DNA from 2 places in the Undibacterium sp. Di24W genome. Region 2 is predicted to be linked to the other one. Evidence: predicted binding sites of a transcription regulator. Region 2 holds the regulator's gene; the other holds the start of a gene.
What was found. The regulator HrcA, encoded in region 2, represses chaperone genes, less so after heat shock. The targets are predictions, from matches to a motif close to TTAGCACTCNNNNNNNNNGAGTGCTAA.
Positions count from the first base shown of each region.

Region 1 (6,961 bases), on a different contig from region 2:
TGACATTGCGGCTCATCATAATGGCCGACACACTCCGTGCATTTATTGGGATCGATTTCATAAATTTCTGGGCCCATATAAATCGCTTCATTAGGGCATTCAGGTTCACATACATCACAATTGATGCAATCATCGGTAATTAGTAGCGCCATATTGTCTTTGTTACTTATTTTGTTCGGTGATTTTCTTCTTCAACCATGCATCGACTGAAGGAAATACAAATTTTGAAACGTCCCCACCAAACTGCGCAATCTCACGCACGATAGTGCCGGAAATAAATTGATATTGATCCGAGGGCGTCAAGAACATCGTTTCGACATCCGGCAATAAATAGCGATTCATGCCCGCCATTTGAAATTCGTATTCAAAGTCAGAAACAGCGCGCAAACCACGCACAATCACCCGCGCATCATTCTTACGCACAAAGTCTTTCAGCAAACCAGAAAAACTTTCCACCCGAACATTAGGATAATGCCCCAGGACTTCGTTCGCGATGCTGAGGCGTTCTTCGAGTGAGAAAAAGGGTTTCTTATTTTTGCTGTCGGCAACACCGACTATCAAGGTGTCAAACAATCCTGAGGCTCGACGTACCAAGTCTTCATGGCCACGCGTAAGCGGATCAAAAGTTCCTGGATAAACAGCTGTAACCATTTTTTTTCCTTGGTGTGTAGTGTGCGATTTTTTACCAGGTTCTTAGCGACAATTGACGCCCGTCGGCAGACCTAGCATTTAATTTTAGATGCGCATTATCCCAGATTTTAATCCGCTTCACCGGACTCAGTGTTGCGTTGCAACAAATGAAAGTACACGCTACCCGCCTTATCTTGACGCAAGACTTGCCATCCGATACACCATGAGGGCACGCCGACGGTGTCCTGTACGTCTAGCGCCTGTTCAGATTCCACATACAAAACACCATCATCCGTTAACAGGTCCCCGCAATGGGGCATAATTCTTTCTAGGTAACCTAAGTTAAACGGTGGATCAAGAAATATCAGATCAAATTTCTCACCGCGCGAAACCAGTTGTTTAGCCAATAGCAAAGCGTCACCACGCTGCAAGCTAATCTGTTCTGCTTTTAACTTTGCTTTAGTTTGTTCCAATTGTTTGAAAGCAGGGGTAAACGCTTCAAACATAGTCACTTTAGCGGCACCACGGCTCGCCGCTTCAAAGCCCAAAGCACCACTACCAGCGAACATATCGAGGCAAGCTATGCGCCCCCACTGGCTATTAAACACATGGTTCAACCAATTAAATACCGTCTCGCGCACCCGATCAGGAGTCGGACGCAAACCATCAGCGCTGACCACCGTCAGAGGCGTACGCTTCCAGTCACCGCCGATAATACGGACTTGATGGCTAGCCTGGCTATGATTGGCTCGCTTATTAGTAGGCTTAGCCGATAGACTCACCGAGGACGTTGGCGGTTTAGGGCGATTCTTGTTGTGATTCATAGTGGCTGCGAAAAATCGTCGGTGTGCTCTGTTAGAATGGCAGCATTCTAAAGGTTTTTCGCAGCAGGACTGTCATTCTATGGCGTTCTTTGCCAATTTTTCTGGTTTGACATAAGCATTTGATAAGCTTAACAAAAGCCAAATGCCGCTGCCCGCGAATTATCTCAACACTTATCTTTTTGAGTCAACACGGATCCATGTTTAGCTTTTTCAGAAAAAAAACACCTGAGCCAGTCGTCATCACTGCCAACCCTGAAGTCGAAGAAATTAAACAGGGAATCAGTGACACAACAAACCAACAGTCTATTTCCAACGAAGCTGCAATTGAGCCAACTCGAAACAACGTGGCGCACCAAGTAAGCGTGGAGGCTGTGCCCGAAACGGCATCGCCGGCAGCGCCCGCTAAACTGTCTTGGATAGCACGATTAAAACAAGGCCTGGCAAAAACCTCGTCTAATTTAACAACGTTGTTCATCGGCGCCAAAATCGATGACGATTTGTATGAAGAGTTAGAAGCAGCATTACTGACCTCCGATGCTGGCGTGGAAGCCACCCAGCATTTGTTAGACAACTTAAAACGCAAAGTCAGAGAAGAAAAATTAACCGAAGCGGAACAAGTCAAAGCGGCATTAAAAGTCTTATTACTCGACTTGCTATTGCCACTACAGAAGCCGTTTGAACTCGGTCGTTACCAACCATTAGTCATGATGATTGCGGGTGTCAATGGCGCAGGTAAAACCACCACCATCGGCAAGCTTGCCAAGCATATGCAAGTACATAATCAATCCGTGGTCTTAGCGGCGGGCGACACTTTCCGCGCTGCCGCCCGCGAACAGTTAATGGTCTGGGGTGAGCGCAATAATATTACCGTCATTGCGCAGGAGTCTGGTGATCCGGCTGCAGTGGCATTTGACGCGGTAGCTTCCGCCAAAGCGCGTGCTACCAATGTAGTCATGGTCGATACCGCTGGGCGCTTACCGACACAGTTGCATTTAATGGAAGAACTGAAAAAGATTAAGCGGGTAATCGCCAAAGGTATGGAAGGTGCGCCGCAAGAAGTCTTGCTAGTCATTGATGGCAATACTGGGCAAAACGCCTTGGCACAGGTGAAAGCTTTCGACGACGCATTACAATTGACCGGCTTGATTATCACGAAATTAGATGGCACTGCCAAAGGTGGCGTATTGGCCGCCATTGCCAAAACACGACCGATTCCTGTGTATTTCATTGGCGTTGGTGAACAAATTGAAGATTTGCAGGCGTTCGATGCACAAGAATTTGTAGATGCTTTGCTCAACTAAGCAAATAACTGCGTAGTGACGATGTAAATAGAGAGTTAGATCGCGATGATTGAATTTCAACATGTATCGAAAGCCTATGCCCATGACATTTATGCCTTGCGCGATGTCTCGTTTTCTATTGGCGATGGCGAATTAGTTTTCTTAGCAGGCCCCTCCGGGGCAGGTAAGTCTACCGTACTCAAAATGATCGCAGGCCTAGAAAGACCTAGCAGCGGCTTGGTCTTGATGAACGGTCAAAGCATCAGCAAATTGAAAAGCGGCAGCCTGCCTTACTTACGTCGCAAGCTCGGTCTGATTTTGCAAGGACAAGGTCTTCTACTGGATCGTAGCGTATTGGCCAATGTGATGTTACCTATGGTCGTGGTGGGCGAATCGGTGGCGAATGCAGAAACCCGTGCCTACGCAGCGCTGGAGCGTTTGAACATTCAAGACAAAGCTGATGCTTCGCCGCTTTCCCTATCTGGCGGCGAACAGCAACGTGTCGCCATCGCCCGTGCCATTGTTAATCGCCCACAAATCATCCTCGCCGATGAACCAACTGCCTATTTGGATCGTGAGAATGCGGTGATTGTCATCAATGCACTAAAGGCCTTTCAACGCTCAGGTGTAACCTGCATTATTTCCAGCCACGATGAACAATTTCTGGAGCAGGCAAACCGCGTTATTTATTTGAGTAAAGGTGAGGTCACTGACTCCTGGACTTCTGCCGTCGTGCCTTCAGCTTCAACCGTGGCAACAGCCGCAAACGCAGCTTCGTTGACATCAACGATCTGATTAAGATTGGTAAGGATAAAACTTCATTATGACCAACTGGTTTCGTCAACATGCCTATGCCTTACGCGCCGCTTTTACCCATTTACGGGCAGCACCAGGCAACTTTTTGTTTAATGTGCTGGTGGTCGCGATAGCATTGTCTCTGCCTATCGCGGGTTTAACCGTATTAGAAAATATACGTCCAGTCGCCTCACAACTTTCGATAGAACCTGAGATCAGTGTGTTTTTGAAACCTGATTTGGCCAGTGTTGATGCAGCAGCAATGGCGACGCCAATTAAGAATGTACTGAAAGACCTCAAAGTTAGCGCCAAAGTGAAATTTGTCCCAAAAGACAAAGCACTGGCCGCCATGGAAGGCACAAATAGTCTGGCGGAAGTGTTGGCAACTTTGGGTGGCAATCCCCTGCCTGACGCTTATGTGCTGTCTTTAGCCAATGCCGATAGCAATAAAGCAGATCAACTCACCACCTCCTTGCGCGGATTGGATAACATTGACGTTGTGCAAGTTGATTCCGAATGGGTCAAGCGTTTGGCTGCACTCTTGCAAGTTTTGCAGATGGTGTTGTTATTTCTGGCAGGTACCTTAGCGGTCGTGGTGATCGTGGTGGTGTTTAATGCAACACGCTTGCAGGTACTTTCGCATCAAGCCGAAATCAGCGTAAGCCGTATGTTAGGCGCGACCAACAGTTTCATTCATAAGCCTTATTACTATACTGGCGCGATGCTCGGTGTATTGGCAGGTGGGCTTGCATTGAGCCTAGTTGCCCTGTCTTTACAGCCCTTAAACCAAGCCATCGCAGAATTTGCGAAATTGTATGCATCTGAATTTCATCTCAGCCCGCTTGGGATCTTGCCCAGCTTGGGTCTGATCGCCATCAGCAAAATTTTGGGGCTGTGTGGTGCTTATTTGTCTGTGCGACGTCAGCTCTCTAAAATTCCACAATAATTTCAATTATTTAGTGTCACTCCCTAATTATTGGCATTTTTAATGATCAAAAAAATCATTAGTCCTCAGTAAAAAATTAGACTTTTTATACATTGCCCCTTGAAATTCGACAAAACAAACAGATTATTAGCACTCATCCCGATTGAGTGCTAATATTAGAACTTGAACGTATCGAAAAATAATTTTTGGTACCGCTTTACGGAATAATCTGATTTGATATCAGGAGGAAACATGACACAAACATCAGCACAAGGCTTTTTGCATTCTTCGGACAGCACGGCTTTAGCACTGGGTTTCACTGGCACGCTGGGCAATATTGATGCCTATATCTCTGCCGTCAATCGTTTGCCTATGTTGTCGCACGAAGAAGAAATTGATCTTGCGACAAAATTGAAGTTACAGAATGACCTAAACGCCGCGCAACAATTAGTTATGTCGCACTTGCGTCTGGTAGTCTCTATCGCGCGTGGTTACTTAGGTTATGGCTTACCGCATGCCGACTTGATTCAGGAAGGTAACATCGGTTTGATGAAAGCGGTCAAACGTTTCGATCCTGACCAAGGTGTACGCTTGGTGTCTTATGCTATGCATTGGATCAAAGCCGAAATGCATGAATACATCTTGAAAAACTGGCGCTTAGTCAAAGTCGCTACCACGAAAGCACAACGCAAGTTGTTCTTTAATTTGCGCTCAAACAAAGAAGGTCTGGATTCCATGACGCCTTCTCAGATTGACAAATTAGCTAGTAAACTAGATGTCAAGCGTGAAGATGTGATCGAAATGGAAATGCGTCTGTCTGGTCGCGATGTTGCTTTAGATGGCTCCAGCGATGACGAAGATGAAAAATTCGCGCCTATCGCTTACTTGAAAACAGAAGCAGAAGAGCCAACCCGTGTCATTGAAGCCCAACAGTATGATCGCTTGCAAAGCGAAGGTTTGGAAGCGGCATTATCCAAACTGGATCCACGTTCACGTCATATCATTGAGTCACGCTGGTTACAAAATGACGATGGTTCTGGCGCAACCTTGCATGACTTGGCTGATGAATACGGCGTATCCGCAGAACGCATACGCCAAATCGAAAGCGCAGCTTTGAAAAAAATGAAGAGTTCCTTGAGTAGCTATGCGTAAGGCTCAAGCAATTTAGTATCTACTCTCAAGCACAATAAAAAAGGCACTCAATTTATTTTGAGTGCCTTTTTCTTTGCTCTAACTGTTTTGAGTAACTTACTTATTTCAGTAAAATTTTCAGATCATGCACGATCGCTTCTGGTTTTTGACCATATTGAACATAGAGGCGAATACGACCTTCTGGATCAAACACATAACTAGCTGCCGTATGATCCATGGAATAGTTCTCTGGCGTACTACCTGCACTCTTTTGATAAAACACTTTGAATTCCTTGGCTACTTTCGCCGTCGCCGCTGCATCGCCGTATAGACCTAAGAAGCGCTTATCAAAATTGGGCACATAAGCAGCCAGTAAAGCTTGCGTATCGCGCTCCGGATCAACTGTTACGAAAAGCACTTGCACCTTGTCGGACAATGGCCCCAACTGCGTCATCACTTTCGCCATGTCAAACATAGTGGTAGGACAGACATCTGGACATTGCGTATAGCCAAAAAACAAAACAACCGCTCTACCTTTGAAATCTTGCAAAGTGCGTGTTTTGCCATTTTGGTCGGTGAGCGTGAACTCCTTACCGTAGGGTAAGCCCGTCAAATCAGTATTAATGAATTTTTCTGCTGTTTCAGTCTTGCCGCATGCAACAAGACCAAGCACTGACAAGAGGGACAAGGCCAATAAGCCACGACGCATCAAACGAGAGAACAAAATTGTTTTCATATTAAAGCTTTATGTAGTGGTCGACCAGAAGTGCGACAAACAGCAAGGACAAATAAACGATAGAAAAAGTGAAAGTCTTGCGTGCCAATACATCATCATAATGGCGATAAATCCGCCACGCGTACCATAAGAACGCCAATCCCAAAATCACCGCACTCACCAGATAGATCAGGCCACTCATCTTTGCGGCATAAGGCAACAATGTTGTCGCGAATAAAGCAATGGTGTACAACCAAACATGAAAGCGGGTAAATTCCATACCGTGCGTAATCGGCAGCATGGGCAAACCCGATTTAGCGTAATCATCACGGCGATACATCGCCAATGCCCAAAAATGTGGTGGCGTCCAGACAAATATAATCAACACTAGCAACCAAGCTTGCATCGGGACTTCATTGGCAATTGCAGCCCAACCTAGCGCTGGTGGCATAGCACCGGATAAACCGCCAATCACGATATTCTGTGGTGTTGCGGGCTTTAGAATAATCGTATAAATCACCGCGTATCCAACGAAAGTGACGAAGGTCAACCACATTGTCAAAGGGTTCACCAGTGCGTATAGCACCCACATGCCTGCACCACCTATGATTGCTGAAAAAATCACAATTTGCTTGGTGCTCAACTCACCTTGAGCACTAGG
Region 1 covers NZ_JBMPOP010000006.1:151,684-158,644, reverse strand. The annotation lists gene ACO0KZ_RS14265 (YfhL family 4Fe-4S dicluster ferredoxin) at 1-152, opposite strand, end outside; gene coaD (pantetheine-phosphate adenylyltransferase) at 163-651, opposite strand; gene rsmD (16S rRNA (guanine(966)-N(2))-methyltransferase RsmD) at 759-1,454, opposite strand; gene ftsY (signal recognition particle-docking protein FtsY) at 1,652-2,755, shown strand; gene ACO0KZ_RS14245 (cell division ATP-binding protein FtsE) at 2,801-3,529, shown strand; gene ACO0KZ_RS14240 (cell division protein FtsX) at 3,558-4,475, shown strand; gene rpoH (RNA polymerase sigma factor RpoH) at 4,707-5,606, shown strand; gene ACO0KZ_RS14230 (SCO family protein) at 5,707-6,294, opposite strand; gene cyoE (heme o synthase) at 6,323-6,961, opposite strand, start outside.
Region 1: the regulator HrcA is predicted to act here: its motif matches at 4,602-4,628, upstream of rpoH (RNA polymerase sigma factor RpoH).

Region 2 (6,961 bases):
AAACCGGAAGCTCGTTGTGTTTCGCTTTAAAGTAGCTTTAACTAATTTCTACGTATAATTTAATGTCTGACAGATAAGCGCCAATTAAAATAAATCAACTATGACCTATATCGTTATTGCAGGTGCAGGAATAGCTGGACTGGCTTCGGCTATTTTATTAACTCGTCAGGGACATCAGGTCGAAGTATTTGAGCAAGTCGCCGATCCCACACCAGTGGGTGCTGGTTTGTTGTTGCAGCCCAGCGGACAGGCGATGTTGCAAAGCTTGGGATTACTGGACGCAGTAAAAGCAAAGGCTGCCGTAGTACATAGTCTGGAAGGCTATACCGGTAGTTGGAAAACGCTGGATCTGCATTATCAGTTTGCGCATGAAGACTGGTATGGCTTGGGTATTCATAGAGCCAATTTGCATCAAATATTGTGGCAATGTGCGCTGGATTTGGGGGTAGCTATACATTTGGGAAATGGCATTAGCGCATTTTCTCAAGATGCACAGCGCGTTCAAGCTCAGCATCAACAAGGAAGCTTGCAAGTTGACGGCCTTGTTATCGCTAATGGTGCGCGATCACTATTGCGCGATCAACTCTGCATTACGCAAACTCACAGACCGTATCCCTGGGGCGCATATTGGGCCGTGTTGGACAAAGAGGATTGGCCATTTCCGCATATTCTATTGCAACGTTATCGTGGTGCGCAAATCATGCTGGGCATTTTACCGACCGGGATCAATCCTGCCACAAATAGGACATGCTATTCCTTGTTTTGGAGTTTACCGAAAGCCGAATTTGCAGAGTATCGACAGGCGGGCATGCCAGGCCTGATCGAACGAATACGGAGGGTGTGGCCGGAAGTGGCGGAATGGTTAGCACATGCTCCTGAGGCGACTATTGCTATTGCCGAATACGCAGATGTCCGACTGGCGTCTTATCATCAAGGTCGTGTCGTTGTGCTAGGTGATGCAGCTCATGCGATGAGTCCACAATTGGGACAGGGCGCAAATATGGCATTGATTGATGCTACGATTTTGGCGCAGTGCCTGGCAAATTCTGGTGCGAAGTTTGATGGAGAGTTGAATTCCAATTCTGTTACGGCTGCTTTTGCTGAATATTCTCAAAGGCGTAGCAAACATATTGCCTATTACCAAACGGTGAGCCGGATCATGACGCCTTTGTATCAATCCAATTATGCGATTGGTTGGTTGCGTGATTTGGGGACTGTCGCAGGGCGCCATGTACCAGCGGTGTATCATCAATATTTATTGACGTTGTGTGGTGCTAAACAAGGCTTTCTTGATATGCGTGGTGTCATAGCGCGCTTGTGACCTATTTTCCTTTAATTGACCCCAAAAACGATGACCATTAAAGCATTGATATTTGATCTCGACGACACCTTGTGGCCTGTTGTTCCTGTGATTAAGCTTGCGGAAACAACTCTGCATGCATGGATTGCAACCCAATTACCTTCCGTCGTTGAGCAATATTCAATTGACGCTTTGCGTGAGCGGAGGCAGGCTTTAGTCCCCACGAATTCCCGTTTTAGTTACGATCTTTGGGCTTTACGCCACACCTTGCTTCAACAGGTATTTAGCGAGCATGGCGCGCATCCCAGTTTGGCAGATGAGGCGATGCAGGTTTTTGCCCAAGCGCGAAATCGAGTGACTTTTTTTGATGATGTTATCCCTGCACTCAAAGTGTTCAAAAAAAATTATGTTTTGGGATCAATCTCTAACGGTTTTGCCGATATTGCTGCAGTGGGGCTAGACCAGCATTTTTCTGTATCGCTGGCTGCACATCAATTTGGTTGTGCCAAGCCAGACGCCAAAATTTTTCGTGCCATGATTGAGCACTTGAAATTGAGTCCGAATGAGCTCATGTATATTGGAGATGATCTGCGTCTGGATGTGCTTGGCGCTCAAAACGTCGGCATGCTCGCAACCTGGGTTAATCGATATGGGCGATCGCTAGCCGATATTGAGTCTGACATCAAACCTGACTTAATCGTAAAAGACTTACAAGAATTGTTGCATGAACTTGAATTAAACAATAAGTAATTTAAATAGTGAGCGTTGATTTGCGCAAAAACGATGCGTTTCTGCTTCAGCTAGCCTAAAATAAAACTATGCAACTCGATAATCGCGCTCAAACCTTATTAAAAGCCCTGGTGGAACGGTATATTGCCGATGGCCAGCCTGTCGGCTCACGTGAACTTTCAAAGATATCTGGTCTGGAACTCTCGCCAGCGACAATACGAAACGTCATGTCAGATTTGGAAGAGATGGGTTTTGTCACGAGTCCACATACGTCTTCGGGACGGATTCCAACGCCACGTGGTTATCGTGTCTTCGTTGATCAATTATTGACGGTGCAAGATATCGATGAATCGGTATTGGAAACGGCATTAGGTGCGCGTTTGCAGTCATCAATTATGACGGGTTCGCCACAAAAAATAATTGCGAACGCTGCCCAAGTTTTGTCTTCGCTGTCGCAATTTGCGGGCGTCGTGATGACCGCGAAACAAGAGTCGATTTTTAAGCAAGTCGAGTTCTTGCGTTTATCAGAAAAACGTATTTTGTTGGTTGTGGTGGCACCTAACGACGAAGTGCATAATCGCCTCCTGCTCACTGATGTGGATTACACGCCGCCGCAATTAATTCAGGCAGCGAACTATTTGAATCAGCATTTTGCTGGACAAAGTTTTGATCAAGCTAGATTGAGCATCAACCATGAATTGCGTGCCTTGCAAGGTGATATGAATCGCCTGATGCAAGCCGCATTAGAGGCGGGTAGTCAGGCAATGGCCGATAATGTAGATGATATGGTAATCTCAGGTGAACGTAATTTGCTTAATGTCAGTGATTTGTCATCGAATATGACTTCCTTGAGACGCTTGTTTGATTTATTTGAGCAAAAGAGTGGTTTAATGCAGCTATTGGATGTGTCAAGCAATGCATCTGGTGTACGCATCTTTATTGGTGGTGATTCACAATTAGTCCCAATGGAAGAGATGAGTATTGTAACTGCACCGTATGAAGTGAATGGACGTATCGTTGGCACTTTGGGTGTTATAGGACCAACTCGAATGGCCTATGAACGTGTAATTCCTATTGTTGATATAACTGCGAAGCTCTTGTCGAACGCATTGAATCATTAAATAAGCGGAAAATAGAACCAGATAGACTTAGAATTGCGTGGCAAACAATCTTTAAAAAAAGTAACTTAATTGGTAATTTACTTGTTAACTTAAATCCACTTTATAAACTTCTAATTTGCGTATTCAAAATGGCAGACAATAAAGATATCTCAGTATTGATAGTTGACGATAATGATATGACGCGCGAAACTTTACGTGTCATCTTACGTCATGATGGCTATAGCGTTGTAGGTGAGGCGCTGGATGGTGATAGCGCATTGGAGATGGCAACCCGCTTACATCCCGATATCATTTTGCTAGATGTGGTGATGCCGAAAGTAAATGGAGTAGAGGCCTTAAAAAGTATACGCATGGTGATGCAAGATGTTTTTGTCCTGATGGTGACTGCAAGTACTGATCAGGCAACGATATCCGAAGTAGTTAAGAGTGGTATTAGTGGCTATATTATTAAACCGTTTAATGCAAAGAAGGTATTAGATACGGTGCAAATGGTTGCCCTTAAGGTGCGCGCGGCACGCAGTGCTAAACTAGGTGGTGCTGCTAGTACTTAGATTGATTTTAGTCAAAAGAGCAAGCCGAGTTGGCTTACTTTTTTGTTGATCTCATGTTTTCTGCCATTCCCTGCTAAAAGTGATCATTTTCTGTTTGCGCAATTTACTTTCGTGCAATTCCCATATAGCGCCAATGAATGCTCAGCAATAGAAAAGCCGCGCTCTTCTGCCACCGCATGCTGACGCTTTTCAATTTGCTCGTCAAAGAATTCCTCTACTCGACCACAGTCTAAACAAACTAAATGATCGTGGTGTGAGCCTTCGTTTAGTTCAAAGATCGCTTTGCCAGACTCAAAATGATTGCGATTCAATAAGCCAGCTTGTTCAAATTGGGTTAAAACACGATAGACCGTGGCTAGGCCTACGTCCATGTTTTCTGTCAACAGGATCTTGTAAACATCTTCAGCTGTTAGGTGACGTACCGAGCTGTTTTGGAAGATTTCCAAGATTTTCAGACGTGGCAAAGTGGCTTTCAGTCCGCTGGATTTCAGGTCGGGCGTGTTATTTGTCATGTTTTCAGTCAAAAGAAGGCTAAGTGCTTTATGATATAGGGTTTTAGAGCTAGGTAGAAATTTCTGTTATCTTATCCGAAGTTTTCCCAGTTCGACATTCTTGCTTGAAAATTTGAGGTAGTTTATGCCATTGAACGTATTTAAGAAATCCCAGAGCAAACCGGCTGTGTTCGTTACAGCTGCCCTTTTGCTCTTGACTACTGGTTGCGCTAGTCAAAAGACTGTCGTTGCAGAAGCGGATGCCAATGCGACTAAAGGAACGCAAATCGTAAAACCATCTGGTTTCGATAAGTTGTTTGGTGTGATTTCTCCTTACCGCATTTCTGTTCAACAAGGCAACTTCGTTTCGCAAGAGATGGTGGCCCAGTTAAAAGAGGGTATGACCCGTGAACAAGTGCGCTTTTTGCTGGGTACAGCGCTGTTGACCGATATGTTTCATGAAGATCGTTGGGATTATCCTTTCCGCATGCTGAAACCGAATGGCGAAGTGATTTCTAGTCGCTTGGCAATTTTCTTCAAATCAAATACCGTAGAGCGTTTTGAAGGTGGTAATTTGCCAACAGAGAAAGAGTATTTGGCACATATCACCAATTCTGCCATTGCCTCTCGTATTGAGAATATGCCTAGTTCTGAAACGCCTAAGAAAAAATAAGTCGAGTTAATTATGTTAGGAATGAAAATCGCTGTGGCCGGTGCTTCTGGCCGCATGGGTAAGATGTTGATTGAAACCATTGCCGCTGCGGATGACGCACATTTGGTTGGCGCATTGGATATTCCTCAATCTGCTTTTTTAGGCACTGATGCCGGTTTGTTTTTGGGGAAAGCAACTGGCGTGTCAATTGAATCTGAATTGGCAAAAGGTCTAGCAAGTGCCGAGTTTTTGATCGACTTTACGCGTCCAGAAGGTACTTTGGAGCATCTCAGTTATTGCGCTGAACATGGTATCAAAATGATTATCGGCACTACGGGTTTTGATGATGCAGGTAAAGCCGCTATTGCCGAAGCTGCCAAAAAAACTGCCATCGTGTTTGCGCCTAACATGAGCGTGGGTGTGAACGTCACCCTGAAGCTGTTGGAAATGGCGGCCAAGAGTTTTTCTCACGGTTATGACATCGAAATTGTCGAAGCACATCATCGCCATAAAGTCGATGCCCCATCTGGTACCGCATTGAAAATGGGTGAAGTGATTGCTGATACTTTAGGTCGTGATTTGAAAGAAGTCGGCGTGTTCTCTCGCGAAGGTGTGACGGGTGAGCGCGATCCATCGTCTATCGGTTTTGCTACCATTCGTGGCGGTGATATTGTCGGCGATCATACGGTGCTGTTCGCAGGTATCGGTGAACGCGTAGAAATTACGCACAAATCTTCCAGTCGTGTCACGTACGCGCATGGCAGTTTGCGCGCAGCGCGATTCCTTGCTGATAAGACTACGGGCTTGTATGATATGTACGATGTCTTGGGTTTGAACTAGGCATCGAGAAGCTTTAGAAGACAGTTAAAGAACAAATCATGCCTATCACTATCAGCCAATATTGGATACAACTTGATGCGCTGGGACGGGCGGTTGCGCTGCTTTTGATTTTGATGTCCTTGATCAGTTGGTTTACGATTTTTTCTAAAGCGTGGTCGTTTTGGCGGATCCGCCGAGGTAACACCGCGCTCCACTTATTCTGGCAAGCGCCGACCATGCAAGATGCGGTGAATGCGTTGGGCGTTTCTGATGTGGAAAATATCTACACGCCTTTGGCGAAGCAAGGTCTCGCTGCATCCGACCCACAAACACGCAGTAAATCGATGATGCTAAACACGAATACTGCCGACGTCATGACGCGCGTTTTGCGCGAAGAACTCACTCGCGTGACCGTGCGCTTAGAGTCTGGTCTAACTTTGTTAGCATCGATTGGCGCAACCGCGCCTTTCGTTGGTTTGTTAGGTACGGTTTGGGGTATTTATCACGCACTGACCGCGGTCTCTGGTTCATCCGCGATTCAAATTGATTTAGTGGCGGGGCCAGTGGGTGAGGCTTTGGTGATGACGGGTCTTGGTTTGATGGTGGCGATTCCTGCGGTACTTGCTTACAACGCTTTTAATCGCATTAATCGTATTACTTTTGCAGAGTTGGATGGCTTCGCCTTTGATTTGCATGCTTATTTCACTAAGCTCAACTGAACCTAACTAAAACTCTATGGGATTCGGTCAATTCAAAAGCTTAGGTGGTAATTCAGGAAAGCCGATGACGGCGATGTCGGACATCAACGTCACGCCTATGGTCGATGTGATGCTAGTGTTGCTGGTCATTTTCATTATTGCCGCACCCTTGTTGAATCATGCGGTGCGTCTTGATTTGCCATTGGCACAAGCAGAGGCGGTGCCACAAAATATCGAGACCGTGACACTCTCCTTTGACGCTCAAGGGGCCTTGTTTTGGGATGCTGAATTGGTGAAGTTGGACGACCTTGAGAAGCGTCTGATGCTGACCGCCAAACAAAAGCCGCAGCCGGAAATTTTGCTGCGCGCTGATAAATCGACTCGCTTTGAATTAATTGCTCAGGTAATGGCCGCCGCGCAGAATAATGGATTGAATAAAATAGGTTTTGCTACCGAATCAAAATCAGTAAGTCAGCCAACAAAATCATCCGCGCAGAATGCTTCGAATACCGTGAAAAAGTAAGTAAAAGCCGGCTTTTTCTCCTCTTGCTCCCTCAAATAGCAGCACTTTAGCCTTATAATCCAAGGTTCTAGTAAGCC
Region 2 covers NZ_JBMPOP010000003.1:38,587-45,547, forward strand. The annotation lists gene ACO0KZ_RS06485 (FAD-dependent oxidoreductase) at 101-1,321, shown strand; gene ACO0KZ_RS06490 (HAD family hydrolase) at 1,352-2,050, shown strand; gene hrcA (heat-inducible transcriptional repressor HrcA) at 2,119-3,150, shown strand; gene ACO0KZ_RS06500 (response regulator) at 3,279-3,701, shown strand; gene fur (ferric iron uptake transcriptional regulator) at 3,785-4,213, opposite strand; gene ACO0KZ_RS06510 (outer membrane protein assembly factor BamE) at 4,338-4,865, shown strand; gene dapB (4-hydroxy-tetrahydrodipicolinate reductase) at 4,878-5,684, shown strand; gene ACO0KZ_RS06520 (MotA/TolQ/ExbB proton channel family protein) at 5,723-6,382, shown strand; gene ACO0KZ_RS06525 (ExbD/TolR family protein) at 6,399-6,884, shown strand.